One region of the Aliiglaciecola sp. NS0011-25 genome, then DNA from elsewhere that is predicted to be linked to it. Evidence: riboswitches for the same ligand, from Rfam matches in the RefSeq annotation. Region 1 holds a riboswitch; the other holds the start of a gene.
What was found. Region 1 has a riboswitch for thiamine pyrophosphate ahead of thiC (phosphomethylpyrimidine synthase ThiC). Riboswitches for the same ligand answer to the same signal wherever they lie in the genome.

Region 1 (4,946 bases):
AGCGTGATTAGGTAACTGGCTTAGTTCCAGTAATACGCCTAACTCATATCGATTAGGGGTTATCAGAGTAACGTATTTTGCCAGCTGCAAATAAGCGGAGTACGAACTTGGTTGCTTATACCTTGATAAAGTTTGACCGCTAGTAGATACCATCACAGGATCCCAAATCACTGGAATTTGCAAATTATTGGTTTGTTCATAGGATGCCAACTTGCTGGCAAGCCATTCACTGATACATCGAATTTGCTCAGCGTTGGCTAACATACCAATCTTAATTGCCGCCGGAGGAATATCTTCCAATAAGCAATCCAGTTGCTTTATGAGCATGGCTGTTTGGGTAGCGGTGATCCCTTGAACGTGTTGTGAGTTTTGAGCGGTGATGGCACTCACAACTGTGCATGCATGCCCTCCCAAGTCGTTAATGGTTAGACTATCAGCCTGAATGCCAGCGCCACCGCCACTATCTGAGCCAGCAATAGACCAAACAATGGGGCGAGTAGCAGACTGCAACTTATTCGAGTCGATGTTCGTGCTTACATAAACACCCATGATTTATTCAGACTCCCGAACGGTTTGTTCATTGATGGGGGTATAGACCTGAGCACCTTGGGCTTTAAATTCTTTCGATTTTTGAAGCATTGCAGATGCTATTTCCTGCGGACTCAATCCAGCTTTGCTCAATTGCAAACGTGAGGCATCTTGCTCTATCTGAACTTGTTGTTTGGCGGCATATTCGCGCACGTCTTGAGTAATTTTCATGGAGCAGAATTTAGGCCCGCACATGGAACAAAAATGTGCCACCTTGGCAGACTCTTGGGGTAAGCTTTCGTCGTGATAACGTCTTGCAGTATCGGGATCTAAACCAAGGTTGTATTGGTCTTCCCAACGGAATTCGAAACGAGCTTTCGATAGCGCATTGTCGCGGATTTGTGCGCCTAAGTGGCCCTTGGCCACATCAGCCGCATGAGCAGCAATTTTATAGGCAATCAAACCCTGTTTAACATCTTCCTTATTGGGTAACCCTAAATGCTCTTTAGGAGTGACATAACACAACATGGCTACCCCATACCAACCTATCATCGCTGCGCCAATGCCAGAGGTAAAGTGATCGTAGCCTGGAGCTATGTCGGTTGTTTGCGGGCCAAGGGTATAAAAAGGCGCTTCGCTACAAATTTGCAATTGTTTGTCCATGTTCTCTTTGATCAATTGCATTGGAATGTGGCCTGGGCCTTCAACTATGGTTTGCACGTCATATTGCCAAGCTATTTTGACTAACTCGCCTAAGGTTTCTAACTCGGAAAATTGTGCTTCATCGTTAGCATCGGCGATACACCCAGGGCGCATACCATCGCCTAATGACAGAGAGACATCATAGGCGGCGCATATTTCGCAGATTTCCTGAAAATGCTCATATAAAAAGCTTTCTTGGTGATGGAATAAACACCATTTCGCCATAATCGAACCGCCCCGTGACACTATGCCCGTCAAGCGCTTCGCGGTCATTGGTACGTAACGCAGCAATACCCCAGCGTGGATAGTAAAGTAGTCTACTCCTTGCTCAGCCTGTTCTATCAATGTGTCACGGAAGACTTCCCATGTGAGGTCTTCGGCCACGCCATTTACTTTTTCCAGCGCTTGGTAAATAGGAACTGTGCCAATAGGGACAGGGGAATTACGAATAATCCATTCACGGGTTTCGTGGATATAGCGTCCCGTGGATAAGTCCATTACTGTGTCAGCTCCCCAGCGTGTTGACCAAACTAATTTTTCAACTTCTTCTTCGATGGAAGAAGTAACCGCAGAGTTTCCAATATTGGCATTCACTTTAACTAAAAAATTACGTCCAATGATCATAGGTTCGGATTCAGGATGGTTAATATTGGCTGGGATAATGGCACGTCCTCGTGCTACTTCTTGGCGCACAAATTCTGCGGTGATAGGTTGTCCCACTAGAGCACCGAAGGCATTACCTTGGGCTTTTTGACGCAAAACAGGGTCTGTTACATCTTCTCTGGCCATATTTTCACGGATTGCAATATATTCCATTTCTGGAGTAATGATTCCCGCTTTGGCATAGTGCATTTGAGTTACACGTTTGCCAAATTTGGCTTTTAATGGTTTCACTGAGCGGTTGAACCTCAAGTGCTCGAAACCATCGTCGGCGATGCGCTCTTGACTGAACTCAGAGCTGACTTGCTTTAACTGTTCAACGTCTTGCCGTTGCAGGATCCAGTCGCGACGCAGTTTGTTTAAACCTTGGTGTAAATTGATTTGAGCCTTAGGATCCGAATAGGGCCCTGTGCAGTCATACACCAGAATATCCGGATTTTGTTGGGTGATAGGGGCCTCTTTACTACCACCTAAAATCGTATCTGTTTGTGTTATTGCGCGCATACCCACACGAATATCGTGTTGCTTGCCTGATAAATGTATTTTGTTCGAATTGGGGTAGGAAAAAGGTGTAAAGTTATCTATAAATTGTTTCGCATTAGCGCGAGTTTGACGACGATTTGACATTAGCAATCTCTCATATTGTTAAAAAATGAAGTTGCTTGTCTGGAGAGGTTTGGTGTTGAAAAGCGCCAATTATCTTAATAAGGGCAGATTGCGTCTAACAACCTAGAATAGCTCCCCAATTGGCAAAATAAGCGGTAAGATTAAGCCGCAATAAAAGCGCCTTAATGGTTACAGCGTTACGCTTGTTTCCTTCGCGGGTACTAGCCCGATCAGGTTCAACGGATCCCGAATAAACGGTCTCAGCCCACACAACTTAGTCAACTAAATCGTGCTAGCACTCCGACAAGAGTGCAGTAATATAAACACATTCATTTGATTTAACAAGTAGAACCAGTGAGCAATAAACTTCCCTCCCAAAAACAACGGCGAAGTTAGGGTTACGCTGTGTGAGCCGTCCTAAATACTGTTGACACTTTTCAAATTGGTTTGGGACAGTGCAATGAAATTTCCGTTAAGACTACTCGAGGTGACTATTTCCGCGGTTTTAAATTGGCGGTTGTCGACCAAATGGGAAAGGCGAATTATTACTCTACAAACCACAAAATCTCGAGCAAGCAAAGGTTATGCTGGCTGAACTTGTTGAGACATAGCATAGTCGACGACGACACTTGGCCGTTAAATACAAAACGCCCGATGAAATTCACCGGGCGTTTCAAATGAAATAAGAATCAACCTATTTCAGGACTAGTCACTTAATTATACAATTATTGAGGCGTTCTCAATACCATCAAACGTAGCTCTGTCATGTCTTCAATAGCAAAGCGAATACCTTCACGACCTAATCCAGACTCTTTAACACCACCATATGGCATGTTGTCTACTCGCCAACTTGGAACATCACCAATTACGACACCACCAACATCTAACACATCCCATGCTTTATGCGCTTTATAGATATCTCGCGTGAAAACACCCGCTTGCAGGCCAAATTGGCTATTGTTAATTTCTTCTAGAGCATCGTCATAATCACTAAAAGGAGCGATAATTGACACTGGGCCAAAGGCTTCATCAGCGCTAATGCTGGCATCGCTTGGTACGTTTTCTAAGACAGTTGCCTGCAGCATAGCTCCGTCACGTTTGCCACCACATAATACACTAGCACCTTTAGATTTGGCTTCGGCAATCCAGTCATCAAGACGAGTTGCTTCAGATTCTGAAATCATAGGGCCGATAAATGTATCTTCACTTAGCGGATCGCCATGCACCAAATTCGCGACTTTTTCGACGTAACGCTTTTTAAAATCAGCATAAATAGATTCATGCACTAATACTCGCTGCACACTAATACAACTTTGACCAGACTGGTAATAAGCTCCAAATACAATGCGTTCAATGGCATCATCTAAATCAGTATCATGATCAACAATACAACCAGCGTTACCACCTAGTTCAAGTATTACCGGCTTCTTGCCTGCGCGAGCTTTAAGATCCCAACCCACATCAGGAGAACCGGTGAAACTAAGTAACTTAAATCTGTCATCGGTTGTAAACAGATCAGCTCCGTCACGACTACAAGGCAAGATTGAAAACGCACCTTCTGGCAAATCAGTTTCAGCCAAGATTTCGCCAATAATCAATGCACCTAATGGCGTGCGACTTGCTGGTTTCAACACAAAAGCACAACCAACAGCCAATGCAGGAGCAACTTTGTGAGCCGCTAAATTCAACGGAAAGTTAAACGGGGAAATAAATGAACATGGACCAATCGGAACTTTTTTATACATCCCCTGATAGCCTTTGGCGCGAGGGGTAATTTCCAAATTCATCACTTCGCCACTGATTCTGACGGATTCTTCAGCCGCAATACGGAAAGTATCAATTAAGCGCGTCACTTCGCCTCGAGCATCTTTAATTGGCTTACCGGCTTCAATACACAAAGCATATGCCAGCTCTTCAAAGCGCTCTTCAAAACGTTTTATACAGTGATTTAATATCGCTTGACGCTCGTATGGCTTCATTACCGTTAACGCAGCTTGGCTTTTATCTGCAGCTTCAATTGCTTGGTCAATCACATCAGCTTTGGCCATTGCCACTGTAGTAGCAGCTTCGCCTGTGTACTTGTTAGTTACAACTAAATCTTGATTGGCATAAACGGCTTTATTCGCTAAATAATAAGGATAAGCTTTTTGTAACATGGTTGTTCCTATAGTTTTTGGCTAAGTTCGCGAATGGTTTTATTTAATGTTTGGTCATTCAAAGAATAGTCAACAGGCACATCAATTAGATGTACAGCTGGCTCAGCTAAACAAGCCTGTACTCTTGGTAACAATTCTTCGGCTGAATCAATCCGCCAGCCTTTGGCACCATAGCTTTGAGCGTATTTAACAAAATCGGGATTACCGTAATCCAAACCAAAATTATCAAACTCCATATGCGCTTGTTTCCATTTGATCATTCCATACGCATCGTCACGTAAAATAATCACCACT
Region 2 (4,946 bases), on a different contig from region 1:
TTGTTATCGATTCTTTAACCCACTCCTGCGATCCGGATATAACCAACAACTGTCGGTGACCGATATTGCGTCTGCGTTTCTCAAGCCAAGTTAATACTTCTAATGTCATATGCTTTTTTAGTTGAATTCTTGATATAGTTCAACTCCCTAGTGTATTGGATAAATTTAAGGAATACGAATGCGCTTTCTATCTCGAAGGTTAGTGATGCCAGGAGATTTAAATTATGCTGACGCGTTATTTGGTGGTCGAGCATTGGAATGGATTGATGAAGAAGCTGCTATCTATGCTATTTGTCAGTTAGAAACGAATGTGTTGGTAACAAAGCATATTGGTGAAATTACATTTGAATCTCCAGCGTTAAAAGGAGATGTAGTAGAATTTGGTCTGGCGACTAAAAAAGTTGGGCGTACTTCGATAACTATAACCTGCATGGTTCGCAATAAGGTGACCAAAAAAACCATATGCGTGGCGGATGATATTGTATTTGTCAGTTTAGATCCAACTACCAGAGAGCCTGTGCCTCATGGCAAAACGATTAAAGATTTGGAACAACAAACCCAGCAAGAATTAAGATCATTGAATTTAAGTGATTAGCTTCTTGTAACGTTATCCAAACTCAATTTGTTTGAGATAAAAATGCCGCTGACGTTTTTGAAGTTAGCGGCATTTTTTATTCTATAAACTTGCGGCAACTATTTTTCTAACATCTTCAGGCGTAATGTTTTGCCTTTCACCTATTTTAGTTTTGCCCGCTTTTTCGAGTCTCGAAGCAACCTTATCGGCTACATCACTATCAATGTCATATTCAGATAGGGTGGTCTTGATTCCCATATCTCGGAAAAATTGTTCAGTTTTTTCAATAACTAAATTGATTGCCCCTTCTTCATCATAGCGGCTTAATCCCCAAACTCGCTCTGCATATTGAAGCAGTTTTTCCCGTTTGTGTTCACGCTGATGTTGCATTACACGGGGTAAAATAATTGCAAGGGTAACGGCATGATCTAAATTATAAAGGGCTGTTAACTCATGCCCTATCATATGGGTAGACCAATCTTGAGGTACTCCAGCACCAATCAGTCCACTTAACGCTTGTGTCGCATTCCACATTAGATTCGCACGCAATTCATAATCTTTAGACGTGAGCACCTGCGGCCCGATATCAATTAAGTTGCTTAAGATCGATTCCGCAAATCGGTCTTGAACACTCGCATTTACGGGGTAGGTTAGATATTGCTCAATAACATGTACAAATGCATCTACCACACCATTTGCCAGTTGGCGTTCCGGTAAAGAGTAGGTGACTTCTGGGTCTAGTACCGCGAATTGAGGTCTAACATGTTCCGACATGAAGGGTAATTTAAGATTATATTCTCGACGAGTTACCACTGAGCTGGTATTGGTTTCAGTACCTGTCGCTGGGAGTGTTAATATGCAGCCAAGACTTTTAGCACTTTTAACTTTTGCACCCTTAGCTAAAATGTCCCAAGGATCGCCTTCGAAATCTGTGGCTGCGGCGACAAATTTAGCTCCGTCGATGACTGAGCCACCTCCAACTGCGAGAATAAATTCTACGTCTTCTGATTTCACCATTGATACGGCTTTCATCAATGTTTCAAATTCGGGGTTAGGCTCCACCCCGGAAAATTCACACCAATCGTGCCCCTCAAGTTGTTCAATAACTTGTTGATAGATACCGTTGTTTTTGATACTTCCACCGCCGTATATCAACATGATTTTGGCACTGGGTAGTAAAGTGGATAATTTACTAATACTGTCTTTTCCAAAAACAACTTTAGTGGGATTGTAGTAGATAAAATTTTGCATTTTCAAATCCGAAATTATGTAAAGAAGCTGAAAAGTGTCGATTAACTATATTGAACCACTAAGTGAGAAATTCAAGTTGAATGTATGAATTAACCGTCATTCATCAGTTCTATAATTTGCCTTATTGGCAGCGTAGTTTTACAAATTCAAAATATTCAATAAGTTAACTTGCGTTTTTAATTGGGGAGTCCGAAGCTTTCGACAGTATTAATTTTGCATGCGCAATCCATACCAATTTCAAAAAACAGCAATATATTCATGGCGATTCCATTACGCCCTTGCTATCATCTCGCCGTTCAAGTTAAACACTAACTTGTTACACCAAGGGGTGCTCTTTGCTGAGATCTAATTTATTGGAAACCCTTATACCTGATCCGGATAATACCGGCGTAGGAATGGTCATCAAGAACTTCTTAAAGCTCTCCATTTACTGCCGAAATACCGGATCTTTTCATTAATTAGAAGAGATCCAAATGAAATTAAAATTTCCTTTACTTTACACAACCTTATTAAGTGCAATTCCTGCATACGCGTTAGCAAGTGAAAATCTAGAAGTGATTACTGTTACCTCAGACTTCAGAGAAAACGATATTCAGAACGTCACTGCCAGTGTCAGTGTGATATCTGAAGAGGTGATTGAACAACGCAATGGCTTTCATCTTGAGGATATTTTAGGGGTAGGTGCCAATATTAACTTTAGCAGTGGCGCTTCCCGAGGACGTTTTATACAAATACGTGGAATTGGTGAACGTAGTCAATATTCTGAACCTAATAATCCCTCAGTAGGATTGTTAGTAGATGATTTTGATTTTTCTGGATTTGCCGGCATCGGCACCCTGTTCGATGTTGAACAAGTAGAAATTTTGCGTGGACCGCAGGCTACTGAGTTTGGCGCTGCGGGTATGGCTGGAACAATTAAAATCAAAACCGCCGAGGCAAATGAGCAGCAACAAACAAAATTTCTTGCCACTGTTGCTCAGCAAAATACTTGGAATATTGGTGCAGCTTACGGTAATCAAATTACTGACAAACTTTTCTATCGTGTTGCCATCAACCAGTTTAAAAGTGACGGTTTTATCTACAATCAATTTTTAGATAGAGATGATACCGATAACTTAGATGAGTTGACTGCGCGTTTGAAGCTTAAGTTTCTAGCAACCGATAACACAACCATAGATTTTAATTATCAGTATTTTGATATTGATAATGGCTATGATGCGTTTTCACTTGATAATGATGGGGTTACTCGCTCAGATGAGCCTGGTGTTGATACGCAAGAAACCCATGCTTTTGGCATAAAAGCGAAGATTGAATTTGCAAAATCTACACTTATTGGTTCATTGAACCACACTACATCAGATTCAGTGTACGGCTATGATGAAGACTGGACTTATGTGGGCTTTCACCCTTGGGAATACAGCTCGACTGATTACTATTATCGTGAGAGGGATTTAACCAGTGTTGATTTGAGAGTTGTTTCAAATGACAACGGATTGATTTTTGATGATAGCACGCAGTGGCTAATTGGTTTTTTTGCTCGTGATATTGATGAAAATACGCGCAGAAATTATACCTATGCAGAGCAAGACTTCACCAGTCAATATGAACCTCAAAATTTGGGGATATATGGTCAAACCGACACCCAGCTTACGTCAAATCTAAATTTAAGCGTTGGTCTTAGAGCGGATCGTTTTGAGATGGATTATATCAACAATGACGGTTATATCGAGCAGCAAACGGATACCATGCTAGGTGGTAAAGTTGTTCTTAAATATTCAATAAATCAAGCATCTGTGTATACGAGTGTTTCGCGAGGGTATAAAGCAGGTGGATTCAACCCTGACCAACGGGTAAGCGAAGCAAGTCGTTTATTTTCTCCTGAGTACAACTGGAACTACGAAGTTGGCATTAAAGGACAAGCCTTTGACGATCAACTCTTTATGCGAGTTGCACTTTTCTACATGGATAGAGAAGACACCCAAGTTAGTGACTATGACGTGCAAATCAGCGAAGAAGGTATTCCGAGTTTTATTGATATCATCGGCAACGCAGATGTGGGAACCAACAAAGGTTTAGAAGTAGAACTTGATTGGCAAGTATCCGAGTTGTTAAACCTGACTGCTAATTATGGTTATCTAGACGCTTATTTTGGAAGTTATACCCAGGCCGACGGCACCTATATTGATAAACAATGGCAAGCCCAAGCGCCAAAAAATTCATTTAACTTAGCTGCTGTCGGGTATTTATCTCAAACTGTAAGTGTGCGCTTAGAAGCGGATGGCAAAGACAACTATCGTTTTTCCGATGGGCACGATGTGGAATCACCTTTCACGGTTTTAGTAAATGCGCAATTACGTTTAGATTGGCAGGATTGGACGTTTTCTCTATGGGGTAAAAACATACTGGACCGCGAACATTACGTTAGAGGGTTCGGTGGTTTTAGTAATGATCCGCGAGACGGATATGCGACGCCTCAACCTTACCTGCAACTTGGCGATGGTCGTCAATTCGGACTTACCGCAAGCTTACGTTATTAATCAAATTGGACACTAATTATGAAATCAGTAGTTGAAATATCGTTATATCCACTTAACCAAAAATACTTAGCACCAATCCAAGACTTTATTGACCGACTCAATAGTTATTCGCAGTTGACGACATCAACGAGTGATACCAGCACCATAGTGCGCGGAGATATGACTGAGTTAATGGGCATCTTGAATACCGAAATGCAAAAAACCTATGAACAAGTTGGTCAAGCGATATTTGTTTGTAAATTCTTAAATGGCGATGCTATGGGTGAGTCTAAGTAATGGAAGACCTGTATGTTGTGCTAGTCGAACAGGTTAGACAACAATCGGTACTAGAAGTAGTAGCAGTGACTTTTTCACTGCTCTACCCTTGGTTAGCGGCGCGCCAAAATATATTGTGTTGGCCGGCTGCTCTGATTAGTACCACTCTTTACGTTTATATTTTTTGGGAAGTCAGTTTGCCCTTCAATAGCCTGCTTAATATGTATTATTTAGTGATGGCAATTTATGGTTGGTTGAGATGGCAAAAAACAACTCAGAATGATGTGCTTAAAGTGTCCGTGGTTCCGCTGGTCGTGCATTTATGGATG

Region 2: it holds a riboswitch for thiamine pyrophosphate, as region 1 does, so the genes downstream of both, ABWV72_RS14950 (TonB-dependent receptor) here and thiC (phosphomethylpyrimidine synthase ThiC) in region 1, are expected to answer to the same signal.

What each region holds. Positions count from the first base shown of each region.
Region 1 is NZ_BAABWR010000001.1:111,577-116,522, forward strand. Features, by position in the region: gene thiE (thiamine phosphate synthase) at 1-549, opposite strand, end outside; gene thiC (phosphomethylpyrimidine synthase ThiC) at 553-2,517, opposite strand; TPP riboswitch at 2,687-2,809, opposite strand; partial or broken gene ABWV72_RS00540 (IS3 family transposase) at 3,018-3,182, shown strand; gene ABWV72_RS00545 (aldehyde dehydrogenase family protein) at 3,222-4,652, opposite strand; gene ABWV72_RS00550 (acetolactate synthase large subunit) at 4,661-4,946, opposite strand, start outside.
Region 2 is NZ_BAABWR010000016.1:124,981-129,926, forward strand. Features, by position in the region: gene ABWV72_RS14935 (tRNA(Met) cytidine acetyltransferase TmcA domain-containing protein) at 1-109, opposite strand, end outside; gene ABWV72_RS14940 (acyl-CoA thioesterase) at 179-595, shown strand; gene ABWV72_RS14945 (iron-containing alcohol dehydrogenase) at 677-1,825, opposite strand; TPP riboswitch at 2,140-2,238, shown strand; gene ABWV72_RS14950 (TonB-dependent receptor) at 2,299-4,362, shown strand; gene ABWV72_RS14955 (YkoF family thiamine/hydroxymethylpyrimidine-binding protein) at 4,381-4,638, shown strand; gene pnuC (nicotinamide riboside transporter PnuC) at 4,638-4,946, shown strand, end outside.